DNA from 2 places in the Marinomonas sp. BSi20584 genome. Region 2 is predicted to be linked to the other one. Evidence: predicted binding sites of a transcription regulator. Region 2 holds the regulator's gene; the other holds the start of a gene.

What was found. The regulator sigma-54, encoded in region 2, starts transcription at its own class of promoters, with help from an activator protein. The targets are predictions, from matches to a motif close to TGGCACNNNNNTTGCTNT.
Region 1: glnL (nitrogen regulation protein NR(II)) is a predicted target of sigma-54. The motif match lies at 3,811-3,828, and genes of this name have one in related genera.

What each region holds. Positions count from the first base shown of each region.
Region 1 covers NZ_KZ454874.1:147,003-154,391, reverse strand. The annotation lists gene typA (translational GTPase TypA) at 1-135, opposite strand, end outside; gene thiI (tRNA uracil 4-sulfurtransferase ThiI) at 384-1,835, opposite strand; gene glnA (glutamate--ammonia ligase) at 2,165-3,571, shown strand; gene glnL (nitrogen regulation protein NR(II)) at 3,879-4,964, shown strand; gene ntrC (nitrogen regulation protein NR(I)) at 4,961-6,397, shown strand; gene TY87_RS07710 (DUF3461 family protein) at 6,552-6,932, shown strand; gene TY87_RS07705 (L-threonylcarbamoyladenylate synthase type 1 TsaC) at 7,103-7,389, shown strand, end outside.
Region 2 covers NZ_KZ454896.1:24,855-32,243, forward strand. The annotation lists gene TY87_RS20070 (calcium/sodium antiporter) at 1-856, shown strand, start outside; gene lptC (LPS export ABC transporter periplasmic protein LptC) at 856-1,434, shown strand; gene lptA (lipopolysaccharide transport periplasmic protein LptA) at 1,418-1,945, shown strand; gene lptB (LPS export ABC transporter ATP-binding protein) at 1,946-2,671, shown strand; gene TY87_RS20090 (RNA polymerase factor sigma-54) at 2,750-4,225, shown strand; gene ptsN (PTS IIA-like nitrogen regulatory protein PtsN) at 4,243-4,692, shown strand; gene TY87_RS20100 (HPr family phosphocarrier protein) at 4,702-4,971, shown strand; gene mgtE (magnesium transporter) at 4,979-6,331, shown strand; gene yjgA (ribosome biogenesis factor YjgA) at 6,338-6,877, shown strand; gene TY87_RS20115 (methionine-R-sulfoxide reductase) at 7,103-7,389, shown strand, end outside.

The sequences.
Region 1 (7,389 bases), on a different contig from region 2:
GATTCGTTCAGAACCTTGATCTTTACGATCTAGTGTGCCAGATTGGCTTAATAGCTGATCAACCAAGGTAGTTTTACCATGGTCAACGTGGGCAATAATAGCTACGTTACGTAACTTATTGATATCATTAGACATTTATAGTTCTCTGCATTTAGCGTGAGCAAAAAGATATACCGCCGCTTGATACGGGCAGGTATGCTCTTCAAGCGTCTCGGATCTTGGTGCGGGGTAAAATTGGCGCAATTGTACTCTTATATTGATAAATATCCCATAAAAGTGACAAAAAAAGTCCACAAAAATACTTCAATAAAGTAACAATGCGCTTTCATATAAAACGATAACATTCATATACTACAAAAATGCTACGGTTCATTAGTACTTAATTAAGGTAAATAAATACCTACGTTTTCATGCCCTTTACCAAGTAGGTAAGAGGCATGCATACGACTCATGACACCTTTGCCACAATAGAGCAAATGAGTCACATTTTTCTCTAATTCAGCCCAATTAGATTCCAGTGCAAAAAATGGAATCACTTTGACAGGACGACCACTTACTTTTAAAGGTCGATTGCTTGCTTCATCGGGATGACGAATATCAATAATCACTTCATCACCCACTGGCATACGCACAACAGGTACTTCACCCTGATACTGCTTAGCCACATCGTCCATCACATTTTGAATAGACATAACCTGAGCGTTGCCAATCGCTTGTTCTAATACAGCAAAATCAAAATTGGACTCTTGCTTCTCTACACGGTGCATTTTAGCGCGAGTAGTTGGCTTAACAGAAATAACACCACAAAACTCAGGCATACTGGCCGCAAAAGGTGCAGTACCGATTTCTATGGCCTTGTCTATGATGACCTGCTTATTCGTAGTGATCAAAGGACGAAGCACTAGCTCTTCAGTCACCTGGTCGATTACCTTTAAATTCATCAAGGTTTGGCTGGATACCTGAGCAACACTTTCTCCCGTCACCAAAGCTTTCGCTCCGACTTCTGTCATTAGCTGAGAAGCAGCACGCAACATCATACGTTTTAGAATCACCCCCATCTCTGCGTTATCGACTTTGGTTAAGATCTCGCCAACAACCGCCTCGAAAGGCACAGTGATGAATTTAACATTTAACGCCGAACCGTATTTCTCCCAAATGAAGTTGGAAACTTGTTTTACGCCGATTTCATGCGCATCACCGCCAAGATTAAAAAAGCAAAAGTGCGTTTTCAATCCTCGGCTCATCGTTAAAAAAGAGCTAACAGTAGAGTCGTATCCACCAGACATTAATGACAACACAGAATCTTGCGACCCAAGCGGATAACCACCAAGACCTTCTTCACGTTGTTCGATCATCCATACTCGGTTATCACGAATATCAATGGGCACTAATACTTCGGGATTGTTTAAGCGAACAGCCAAAGCACCACAACGTGCTTTTAAGCAGCCACCAATATGTCTTTCTGCATCAACCGAAGTAAAGTCATGATGTCCGACACGTTTAACCCTAACCGCAAACACGGCATCTTTAATAACATCACCATAAGAAACAATAGCCTGTTCTACAATGTCATCAAGATCAACTAATGGAAATTCACGGACGAATTGAAAATGAGCAATACCTGCTATATTAGAAAGTGACTGTATAAAATCTTCTCGTAATTCATCCCTATCGGAAAACACTTCAATAAAATCCCAATTGCCAGAAACAACTACATCGGCATCATGCTTTTTAAGAACCAACTTAACATTATGTCGAAGCTGTTTAATAAAAGCCTTTCTAACTGGACGACTTTTAATGGTGATTTCTGCAAAAAACTTAACAATAAATTTCATAGGGGTTGCGATTTATACCGGATATTTGAAAGGCGCATAGTATAAAGAAAAGCCCGTAGATACGAAAACGCTAAATTCGCACCAATACGGAACAAAATGCCGCGCAAGCGATCCAAAGTGGTGCATATTAACTTTTTTAAAGGCTAGATTTAGCCACCATTGAGTGCGCCATTTAATTAATAATGCTTATCCTATTGTAATATAAGGAATTATTAGACCGCACAAAATTCTGGCACAAGTTATGCTTTATATTCGTCAAATGGCGCTTTATATTGAAGCACCCTATAAACGAAAATTAATTTCGCTTTAACTACGACTGGAGAACAACTATGTCAAACAAGACCCTTGCCTTGATTGCTGAGCATGACGCGAAGTGGGTTGACCTTCGCTTTACCGACTTTAAAGGTAAAGAACAACACGTAACTATTCCAGCTATTACGGTAGATGAAGAGTTTTTTGAAAACGGTCAGATGTTTGATGGTTCATCCATTACTGGCTGGAAAGGCATCAACGAGTCTGACATGATCATGTCACCTCAAGATGATACCGCTGTTATGGATCCTTTCACTGAAGAGTCTACTGTAATTGTTCGCTGTAACGTTATTGAACCTTCTACTATGCAAGGCTACGATCGTGACCCACGCTCTGTTGCTCTTCGCGCAGAAGAGTTCCTTAAGTCAACAGGTCTTGGTGATACAGCTTTCTTTGGTCCAGAGCCAGAATTCTTCATCTTTGATGATGTAAAATGGAAAACTGACATGTCAGGTTGTTCTGTAGAGATCAACTCTGAAGAAGCAGCTTGGTCTTCTAACAAGAAGTTTGAAGGCGGCAACATGGGCCACCGTCCTTTCGTAAAAGGCGGCTATTTCCCAGTACCACCAGTTGATTCTCATCACGATCTTCGTGGCGCTATGTGTAACGCTATGGAAAGTATGGGTCTTGTAATTGAAGTTCACCACCACGAAGTGGCAACTGCTGGACAAAACGAAATCGGTGTTAAATTCAACACTCTAGTTAAAAAAGCAGACGAAGTTCAAATTCTTAAGTACTGCGTACACAACGTAGCTCACGCTTACGGTAAAACAGCGACTTTCATGCCTAAACCAATCGTTGGTGACAACGGTTCTGGTATGCACGTTCACCAGTCTTTCTGGAAGAACGGCGAAAACCAATTCGCTGGCGACCAGTACGCTGGCCTATCTGAAATGGCCCTTTACTACATCGGTGGTATCATCAAGCACGCTAAAGCATTGAACGCGTTCACTAACGCTTCAACTAACTCTTACAAGCGTCTTGTACCTCACTTCGAAGCTCCAGTAATGCTTGCATACTCTGCTCGCAACCGTTCTGCTTCTATTCGTATCCCATACGTTGCTAGCCCTAAAGGCAAACGTATTGAAGCTCGTTTCCCTGATCCAACCGCTAACCCATACCTAGCATTCGCAGCTATGTTGATGGCTGGTATCGACGGTATCAAAAACAAGATTCACCCTGGTGATGCAGCAGATAAAGATTTGTACGACCTTCCAGCTGAAGAAGCTCATGCAATTCCACAGGTTGCTGCTAGCCTAGAAGAAGCGCTTAAGTGCCTAGACGAAGATCGCGCATTCTTGACTCAAGGTGGCGTTTTCTCTGATGACATGATCAACGCTTACATCGAACTTAAAACAGCTGAAGCTCGTCGTGTATCTATGACGACTCACCCACTTGAGTTCGAACTTTACTACAGCGCTTAATATTTAAACTGCTAAGTAAACACTAAAGCCTCGACCTAGTTCGGGGCTTTTTTTTCACTAACGCTTTCTTAGTTTTTTATTGCCCAGCTTTTATAGATCTTTTTTGTACGACTTTATTTACACGGCTTTTCATTGCACAAAAGTAAACACCATTACCAACATGCACTATAATTGTGCATTGAACTTTTTTAGTTAATACAAAGACCTTAATAAATAAGCCATTTCGAACTGCCCAATGTTGGTTCGCTTTTTGCAACTATTATTAAAGGAAACCATAAAAGCAGGAGTCAATAGAGAGGCACTGTCTGTGTATAGCTTATTAATCGACCATTTATCCACTGCGGTTGTTCAATTGAACGACAACCTTGAGATCGAGTATCTAAACCCTGCTGCTGAAATGTTGTTGGCGGTGAGCCGACGCCGAATTTATGGCAATGACATTGGCGCCGCATTCCGTGAAGACGAAGAAAGTATTCAGGCCTTGCATGCAGCAATAGAGTCTGGCCATCCGTTTACTAAACGCGAGGCGGAAATAGAGTGCAGCAACAATAAAAAACTTTTTTGTGACTATACCGTCACACCCATCATGGGCACGTCGAATGATACAGAAAGCCTCATTATAGAGCTGTACCCACGCGACAGAATGAAGCGCATCTCACAAGAAGATGAAATCATAGCGAACCATGAAAGTAGTAAAGAGTTGGTTCGCGGTTTAGCCCATGAAATTAAAAACCCATTAGGTGGTATTCGTGGTGCCGCACAATTGATTAGTCGCGCCTTTACTGACGAAGCACTAAATGATTACACGCAAGTCATCATTGAAGAATCGGATCGGCTACGTGATCTTGTTGACCGTTTATTAGGCCCAAGACAACTACCTAAAAACAAACCGCTCAACATTCACAAGGTGATTGAGCGTGTTAGACAACTTATTTCCGTTGAAACAGACAACCAAATTGAATTGATCCGAGATTACGACCCTAGCATTCCAGACTTAATAGGTGACGAGTCTCAGTTAATACAGGCATTACTGAATGTCACAAGAAATGCCATGCAAGCACTGATGGATGATGAGAATAATAGCCATAAGACCATTCACATGGTGACTCGTGCGTTACGTCAATTCACCATCGGCTCCAAACGCCATCGTTTAGTATGCAAAATCAGCATCATAGACAATGGCCCTGGCATACCTGACGGTATTCTTAAAACACTATTTTACCCTATGGTCAGCGGGCGAGCCGATGGAACAGGCTTAGGACTGTCTATCGCACAATCCGTTATTCACCAGCACCATGGCATTATTGAATGTAACAGTTACCCGAAAAAAACCGAATTTAATATATTAATTCCCATTGAGACGACAGTCCAAGACCAGGAGAAACACTCATGACACCAGAAGAAACCGTATGGATTGTTGACGACGATCGTTCTATTCGCTGGGTACTAGAGAAGACATTAGAACAAGAGGGAATCCAATGTCGCTTGTTTGATTCCGCTGAAAACCTAGTCAACATGATTGATAAAGAGCAACCAAGTGCCATTATCAGTGATATCCGTATGCCAGGCATGGACGGCTTAAAACTGCTCGAAAAACTACAAAAAGACCACCCTTATTTACCTGTTATTATTATGACTGCGCACTCTGATCTTGAAAGCGCTGTCGCGTCTTACCAAGGTGGTGCTTTTGAATATTTACCTAAACCTTTCGATGTAGAAGAAGCTGTAAGTCTTGTTAAGCGTGCCATGCTGCATCACCGCAACGCAAGACCAAGTACTGACAACATGGAAGTGGCAGAAGAAGAGCCACAAGTCGATAAAGAAATCATTGGCGAAGCACCGGCTATGCAGGAAGTTTTCCGCGCTATTGGTCGCCTCGCAAATTCGAACATTACTGTCTTAATAAACGGTGAATCTGGTACAGGTAAAGAATTGGTTGCTCAAGCATTACATACTCATAGCCCAAGAGCCGCTAACCCATTTATCGCTTTAAACATGGCAGCCATTCCACACGACTTAATCGAGTCGGAATTATTTGGCCATGAGAAAGGCGCGTTCACAGGTGCAAACACTCAACGTCGCGGCCGCTTCGAACAAGCCAATGGCGGAACGCTTTTCCTAGACGAAATTGGTGATATGCCAGCTGAAACACAAACTCGTTTATTACGCGTTTTAGCAGATGGTGAGTTTTATCGTGTTGGTGGTCATACTCCAGTCAAAGTTGACGTTCGTATCATTGCTGCCACACATCAAAACTTGGAAAATTTGGTCAAAAAAGGCTCGTTCCGTGAAGACTTATTCCATCGCCTAAACGTCATACGTATACATTTGCCTAAGTTAGCAGAGCGTCGCGAAGACATTCCAAAACTCGCTCGTCACTTTTTAAGCCGTGCCGCGGATGAGCTCGCTGTTGAACCAAAACAACTTACCAAAGAAACAGAAAACTACCTTACTCAGCTAGAATGGCCGGGTAACGTTCGCCAGCTGGAAAATACCTGTCGTTGGTTGATTGTCATGGCATCAGGCCGTGAGGTTTTAGTGGAAGATTTACCACCAGAATTACTTGCTGCGGTTCCTCACGAACAACCTTTTGCCTCATGGGAAGAAGCGCTTAAGAATTGGGTGGACAGCACATTGGCATCAGGTCAGAAAGGCATTCTTGATCAAGCAGTGCCAAAGTTTGAACGCATTATGATAGAAACAGCCCTTGCGCATACTGGCGGACGCCGTCGTGATGCTTCATTACTACTAGGCTGGGGACGTAACACTTTAACTCGTAAAATTAAAGAGTTGAATATTGATCACGCCGAGCAAGATGAAGATTAAAACTAACCAAGAGTAAGAAAATGAATGCAGGCAAAACTATATGTAATTTGCCTGCATTATCTCAGCTTTCTACCATTTTTGACTTGCTTTTACGGACACAATCCCCTACTAATTAAAGACAACTAATTGGTCATTAATAAACGGGAAACTAGTTATGTATCCAACACTCCAGTCCATGGGTATCACCAGCATACAGGACATTGAAAAATTCACTTTGCGTTACGAAGGTGGACACGACGTACTAAAAATTTATTACCGTCGCGAAAAAGGCTCATTGCTTCCTAAAAGTAAAAAATTCAAGTTTGGTCGCTCAACCAAAACCGTATTAGCGGATGGTGGCCAACAAACATACCGTCAAGTTCAAGAACCTTCCCTGATCGTTTTACGAGCAATGGAAGAGCTAGAACAAATCGTCGGCAAACAACACGAAAGTAAAGCGACAAAAGCTGATTTGATCAAAGAGCTAGAGCACTTAGAAAAAGTAGTAAATAGCAAGATCAATGAGATCAAAGAAAAAATTGATTCTATGCAATAACAGAGTAATAACAGTCTATTTATAGACTCACTAGCAGGAACGCCTTTCTTGCGATCAAGACAAAACGTTTAGATCATTAATTGAAAGGTATACCTGCTGGCTCCATTTAAAAAATCCCGCTACAATCCGATCCTCTGCGTTTTTCCATACATTTTTATAAGCTTATTTATATGCATCTTGTAACATCCGTTGAAGAACTTGCCGATATCATCCGACAAGGTGGCATTGTCGCCTATCCAACTGAAGCGGTTTGGGGGTTAGGCTGCGACCCCTTTAATGAATCTGCAGTAAGACGTATTTTAACGCTTAAATCCCGTCCAGAATCAAAAGGACTTATTCTAGTGGCGGGTGCACAAGAGGAATTATCCCCTTGGCTCGCTACATTAGATCCTAAAGCAGCACAGCGCCTGATAAGCCTAAACGAGACACCAACCTCTTGGGTTGTGCCTGATACAGC
Region 2 (7,389 bases):
TCCAATGATAATAGGGATTACGTTAGTCGCGTTCGGCACATCCGCACCAGAAATGGTCGTTTCGGCCATTGCGGCACTTGATAACGCACCAGAAATAGCAGTTGGCAATGTGCTTGGCTCGAACATTGCCAACATCGCACTTGTCTTCGGCATCACATTATTATTCTCAGCAATTCCAATCGCCTCCGGACTGTCCACCAAAGAAGTCCCTCTCGTATTAGCTATCACCCTGCTAGCAGGTTTTTTACTGTTTGATCAGACTCTTGGCGTATGGGATGGCGTGATTCTAATTGCTGCTTTTATTATTATCCTGACAATATTGCTAAGAGGCAGTAAAGATTTAGAAAAAGATTTAAAAGAAGGCTTACCAGAAGACGATGGAACCTCTGTCAGCAAATCCCTCATCATTGCACTAATCGGATTAGCTGTATTGATAGGAAGTTCTAAATTACTTGTCTGGGGTGCAATAGGCATAGCAACCGCTTTAGGCGTAAGCGAATTAGTTATAGGCCTTACTATCGTTGCAGTTGGAACCAGCCTACCTGAACTAGCGGCTTCAATTAGCAGCGTCAGAAAAGGCCATCACGATATAGCAATTGGCAATATATTGGGATCAAACATCTTCAACTTGGCCACCGTATTACCACTACCAGCCCTTATTGCTCCAGGACTAGTAGATCAAAGCGTGATAAGCAGAGATTTCCCTTGGGTTTTAGGCCTAACAGTTGCTCTCGCTCTTGCCATTTTCATTTTCAAGAAAACGAAAAACAACAGTATCCCTAGATGGGTAGGCTTACCGCTTATTGCTTCTTATGGTGTTTATTTATTTATTATTAGCTCAAACGGTTCGGTGTAATGCTTTCGTTAAAAACACTAACAAAACCCAAAAGCCTTTTAATCATTGGGGCTACTTTAATAGTAGTAGCCTCTTTAGGTTGGTATGGGGCAGCACCTATACAAAACCTCGTTCAAACAGACTCATTGAGCAGCTCTCCAGACTACTTTATAACTAATGTCAAAGTTAAAGAGTTTGATGCTGACGGACTTCTGATCGAAACACTTGACGCTAAACAAACGCTGCACTACATAGCAAAATCCACAACACTCTTAGAAATGCCGAACGTCGAGCGCTACTCAAAATCAGGTCATTGGAGCGCAAAAGCAGATAAAGGGGTTATTGAAGACGGAAGTAATGATATTCTATTAACCGAAAATGCCAGAGCGACTAAAAAATACCTTCAATCTGAAGATATAAAGCTAAGTGCAGATAACATACATTATTTAGATAAAGATCAATCACTAACCAGCTATGGAAATGCAACGCTTATCTCCACTCAAGGAGAGACTTCTGCTGGCACAATTACAACATATATAAACTCAGAAGAAGTCGTGATGACAGGATCTGTACGAGGAAAATATGAAACGATTCATTAACGTCAGCGTGTTGCTTACTTCAGCCCTAATTGGCCAATACGCATACGCACTACCTGAAGACACAACCAAGCCATTAGAAATACAAGCTGATGAGGCATCATTCGACCAAAATTCAGGCGAAGCAATATACAAAGGCAATGTATTTGTTAAGCAAGGTACCATTGAAATTCAGGCCCAATACCTTAAAGTAACAACAGACGCTAAGACCCGAAAATTTAGCAGCCTAGAAGCCACAGGAAAACCTGCGAAATTCAGTCAGCAGATAGACTGGAGCGGCAACATTGTTATCAGTAAAGGCAATGAAATACATTATTTAACCAGCGAATCAAAATTAGAAATTATTGGTGATGGTTACCTAAGCAGAATGCAGAACTCCATCACCGCAGACTACATCCTCTACATGATTGATGACGGCACATTCAGTGCTGAGAAAAAAGATTCAGGGCGCGTATCAATGACCTTACAACCGCAAGCGCCAAAAGATAAACAAGCACCTGAGAATAAAAAATAGATGGCACTACTAGAAGCAAAACACCTTGCGAAGAGCTACAAAAAACGCCAAGTCGTAAAGGATGTATCTATTTCCGTTGAGTCTGGCCAAGCCGTTGGCCTACTCGGCCCTAATGGCGCGGGTAAGACCACCTGTTTTTATATGATAGTTGGCATGGTAGCAAACGACGCTGGCGGCATATTTATTGATGGCCAAGACATCACTCATGACGCCATGCATACTCGTGCTCAAAAAGGCATTGGCTACCTCCCTCAAGAGGCATCTATTTTTAGGAAAATGTCTGTAGAAGATAATATCCTAGCCATTTTAGAAACCCGCAAAAAGCTAACAAAAGCACAGCAACAAGAAAGACTAGAAGAACTCTTAGAAGAGTTTCATATCACCCATATTCGCACCAACCTAGGAATGGCACTATCAGGAGGAGAAAGGCGCCGGGTTGAAATAGCGAGAGCGGTTGCCATGAACCCAAAATTCATCCTACTTGATGAACCCTTTGCTGGCGTAGACCCTATCTCAGTTGGTGACATAAAACACATAATCAAACATCTCCAAGAAAGTGGAATCGGTGTCTTAATTACCGATCACAATGTCAGAGAAACACTAGACATCTGTGATAAAGCTTACATTGTTGGCAATGGTTACATCATTGCATCTGGCGATGCCAGTACCGTCATCAACAATGAACAAGTAAAAAAGGTCTATTTAGGCGACGACTTCCGTCTGTAACCCCTTATCATTGCTGTAGAAAGGGAGTAGTATGCATAACTCGTTCCAATTCATTCAAATAGAAGAAAGAGTTGCTCTATGAAGCAGTCTTTACAATTAAAGCTTGGTCAACAGCTGACTATGACGCCACAACTGCAACAGGCTATTCGCTTGCTGCAGCTTTCTACGTTGGATTTAAAACAAGAAATTCATGAGTTTCTTGAATCGAACCCATTGCTTGAGCTCGACGACGACGAACAAATTCATCACGACATCCCTGCAAGCATAGAATCAAAAAGCGCTGCCGATACAACAGTCGACAATAATAGCGAAGAACCACGCGTAGAATCTGAGTGGACAGAAAGCATCCCTGAAGAACTATCCATAGATAGTAACTGGGATGATACCTATCAAAGTTCTGCAGCTGTCAGCGATCACAACAGCTACGAAGGCGATAGCGACTTCGAAAGCCGTAACGCACCAGCAGAAAGCATCCAAGACCATCTTATATGGCAATTAAATTTAACCCACATGTCAGATCGCGACATTGAAATCGCTTACGCCATCATTGAATGCGTTCAACCTGATGGCTACTTAAGCATTTCTCCCGATGACATCTGGGAATCTCTCGGCACTGAATTAGAAGATCTAGATATTGAAGAAGTCATTGCAGTGCAGCATAGATTGCAGCGCTTTGACCCTGTAGGCGTATGCTCAATTGACCTACGCGACTGCCTTCTTGTGCAACTAGAAGCATTCCAAAGCCACCCGCTGTATAAGAGCACATACAATCTTATTGATCATTACCTACCATTATTAGGTAATCGAGATTTTGCTCAGTTGAGCCGTAAGACAAAGCTCAAAGACGAAGCACTAAAAGAAGTCGTCAATTTGATTCAACAGCTCAACCCACGCCCAGGCTCAGTTATTGACGCTGACGACACGGACTACGTTATTCCTGATGTCACAGTGAAAAAACGCCATGACGTATGGCAAGTGGAACTAAATAATGACGCTTTGCCGCCCATCAAAATCAATGAGACTTACTCAGCGATGGCTAGCACTGCAGCAGCAACAGCAGAAGATGTGACTTACATAAAAACATCTCTTCAAGAAGCAAAATGGTTCATGAAGAGCCTACAGAGCCGCAACGAAACTTTATTAAAAGTGGCAAGCTGCATTGTAAGTCGACAAATTGATTTCTTCGAACTAGGGGAAGAAGCCATGAAACCCATGGTTCTTCATGATGTCGCAGAAGAAGTAGGTATGCATGAGTCAACTATTTCTAGGGTAACAACACAGAAATACATGCACACACCAAAAGGCATCTTTGAGCTGAAATACTTTTTCTCCAGCCATGTAAACACCGCCTCTGGCGGAGAATGTTCTTCTACCGCAATACGAGCTATGATTAAAAAGCTTGTATCGGATGAACCGGCGAAAAAACCGTTAAGCGATAACAAGCTAGCTGCTATTTTAGCAGACCAAGGCATACAGGTTGCTCGACGCACTGTAGCCAAATATCGAGAGGCGATGAACATCCCTCCTTCCAATGAACGAAAACGACTGATCTAAACGGAAACCATTTTATCATGTCCTTGAAATCATTATTAAAAGCGGAACTCGTTCTCGCAAAACAAGATATTGTTAGTAAAAAACGAGTACTTGAAAGCATTGCTGAAGTTGCTTCCAATCGACTGCATTGTGACAACGAAGCTGTCTATGACGCACTACTAGGTCGTGAAAAGCTAGGTAGTACAGGCATAGGCAACGGCATAGCTATTCCACACTGTCGCCTAGAATCTGCAAACCATACCGCTATTGTCGTTATGTCATTGCAAACTCCGATTGATTTCGATTCCATCGATAAAAGAGCGGTAGACTTAATATTTGCATTAATTGTTCCACCTCATGAGTGTGACCAACACCTTGCAACACTAGCTCAAATAGCAGAACTTGCCCAATCTCCAGAAGCACTGGATAAATTGCGCACAGCACAGACCAATGAAGAACTATTCAATATATTTGAATCACTAATATAGGAAAAAAGCATGCAGGAAGAGTCCGTCACGATCATAAATAAACTTGGCTTGCATGCTCGCGCTGCTGGCAAATTGGTTGAAACAACCACTCGCTTTTCTTGCGATATCACCATAGAAAAAGATAGCCGAAATGTTGACGGAAAAAGCATCATGGCGATGATGATGCTTGCTGCCGGCAAAGGCACAGAAATTCGCATCAAAACCAATGGTGAAGACGAGTTAGATGCAATAAAAGCGGTAATAGAATTAATAAATAATCGTTTTGGTGAAGACGAGTAAGACTTATATGTCAGAGCAAAACACTCTAAATCACCTCCAAACGGTCACCGAATCGCTCGAATCCGGTACCACCATGCAAATCCGTTATTTACTTAACGGCGCTTTGCCCGCACAGGATGTTGCTCGTCTATTAGAGTCTTCTCCTCCCAAAGAGCGTAAGCTTCTTTGGGAGTTAATAGAAGCCAAGAATGAAGGCGAAGTACTTCAATATCTAAGCGAAGATATTGGCGTACAATTCATGAAAAACATGGATACAGAGCGACTTATCGCCGTATCCGAACATTTTGAAAGCGATGACCTTGCAGACTTACTGCAACACCTACCAGAAAAGGTCGTAAAAGAAGTTCTTGCGTCAATGTCCACGCAAGACAGAACAAGAGTTGAAGCACTATTAAGCTACTCGGAAGATTCTGCTGGCGGCTTGATGAATACGGACACCATCACCATACGTCCAAACATTACCGTCGATCTAGTGTTTCGCTATTTACGCAGACACTCAACACTACCAGACATGACAGACAACTTACTGGTTGTCAGCCGTTCAGATCGCCTTTTAGGAATACTTCCACTTACCAAACTACTGGTATCAGATATTAGCGCTACAGTGCGCGATATCATGGAAACAGAATTCACCGTCATTGACGCAGAAACGCCTGCCAGCGAAGTCGCGCAGCTTTTTGAAAAAATGGACCTAGTATCCGCTCCCGTTATTGACAGCAAAACTAAAAAACTACTTGGCCGCATCACCATCGATGACGTTGTAGACGTTATCCGTGACGAAGCCGAACACTCCATGTTAAGCATGGCGGGTCTTGATGATGACGAAGATACCTTCGCACCCATCATGAAAACCACCAAGCGACGCGCAGTGTGGCTTGGCATAAACCTAATAACCGCCTTTACAGCGTCTTACGTTATCGGCTTATTCCAAGAGACACTAGACCAAGTTGTCGCATTAGCTATACTCATGCCAATCGTTGCTAGCATGGGCGGTATAGCTGGCTCTCAAGTACTGACACTGGTCATTCGCGGTATCGCACTAAATCAGATAGGCTCTACCAATACTCGCTGGCTACTTAATAGAGAGCTCATTGTTGGACTCATAAATGGCCTTGTTTGGGCAACAGTAATAGCCGCACTTACCGCACTTTGGTTTGACAACATCAAGATTGCCTATATCATTGCAGGCGCTATCATAATAAATCTGCTTTTTGCAGCGGCCACTGGTACACTTCTGCCAATTCTACTAAAAAAAATTGGCATCGACCCCGCCCTAGCCGGCAGCGTAATTTTGACTACCGTGACCGACGTGGTTGGATTTCTATCCTTCCTTGGTCTCGCTACTATTTTTCTAATATAGGTTCCCATGACAGATTTTGATCAATTTGAAAACAACGACGAAGAAATCCCTAAGAGCAAAACCCAGATCAAGCGTGAAATGGAAGCCCTGCAAGATCTTGGAAAAAAACTACTAGGCCTAAGCAAAAATCAGCTTAAAAAAGTGGAAATGTCTGACACTCTACGCGAAGCATTCGTTGAAGCTGGCCGCATAAAGCAACATGAAGCCATGAGAAGACACTTGCAATACATCGGCAAGGTAATGCGCACAGAAGATCACGAAGCCATAGCGCACCGTGTAGCGCTTTTCGATTCCACTTCTGCCGCTTACAACAAGCTATTTCATCAGCTTGAGATTAAACGCGACATGCTAATTGGCGAGAACAGCAAAGAAGTACTGTCTGAATACTTAGAAGAAAACCCACAGATTGAAGACATCCAACTGCTTAGACAGCTTATTCGCCAATCTCAGAAAGAAGTGTCACAAGAAGGAAACACCACAAACCGTAAAAAACTTTTCCGTTTCTTACGTGAAGCCGAAGAAAAGCGTCTTGGTTTAATGGAATAATCTTAAACTCAAGTCCAAAGATCGACGCTATACATTGATAATGGCGTATCCGTACATAAAATTGCCCGTCTTTAAGATGGGCTTTTTTATGCCCACTCCCTACTAAAAACTAACGCCCACAAAAACTCGAACTCGCCGTGCAATTTATTGTCTTAGTCTACAGCGATAAGGCATGACATAATTTATGCTATTAACGTCCATTATAGTGACAGGAGAACAAGTCTTATGAGTAAACCATACAACAAGCTTACACCTGTAGAAGCTAGTGTAATCCTTGATAAAGGCACCGAACGCCCATTCACTGGAGAATACACCGACACAATGGAAGGCGGCCTGTATGTTTGTCGCCAATGCGAAGCGCCGCTTTACACCTCAGAACACAAATTCATTTCTCACTGCGGCTGGCCAAGTTTTGACGACGAAATCCCCAATGCTGTAAAACGCGTACCAGATGCCGACGGCCGTCGTATAGAAATAGTCTGCGCCAATTGCGAAGGCCATCTAGGTCATGT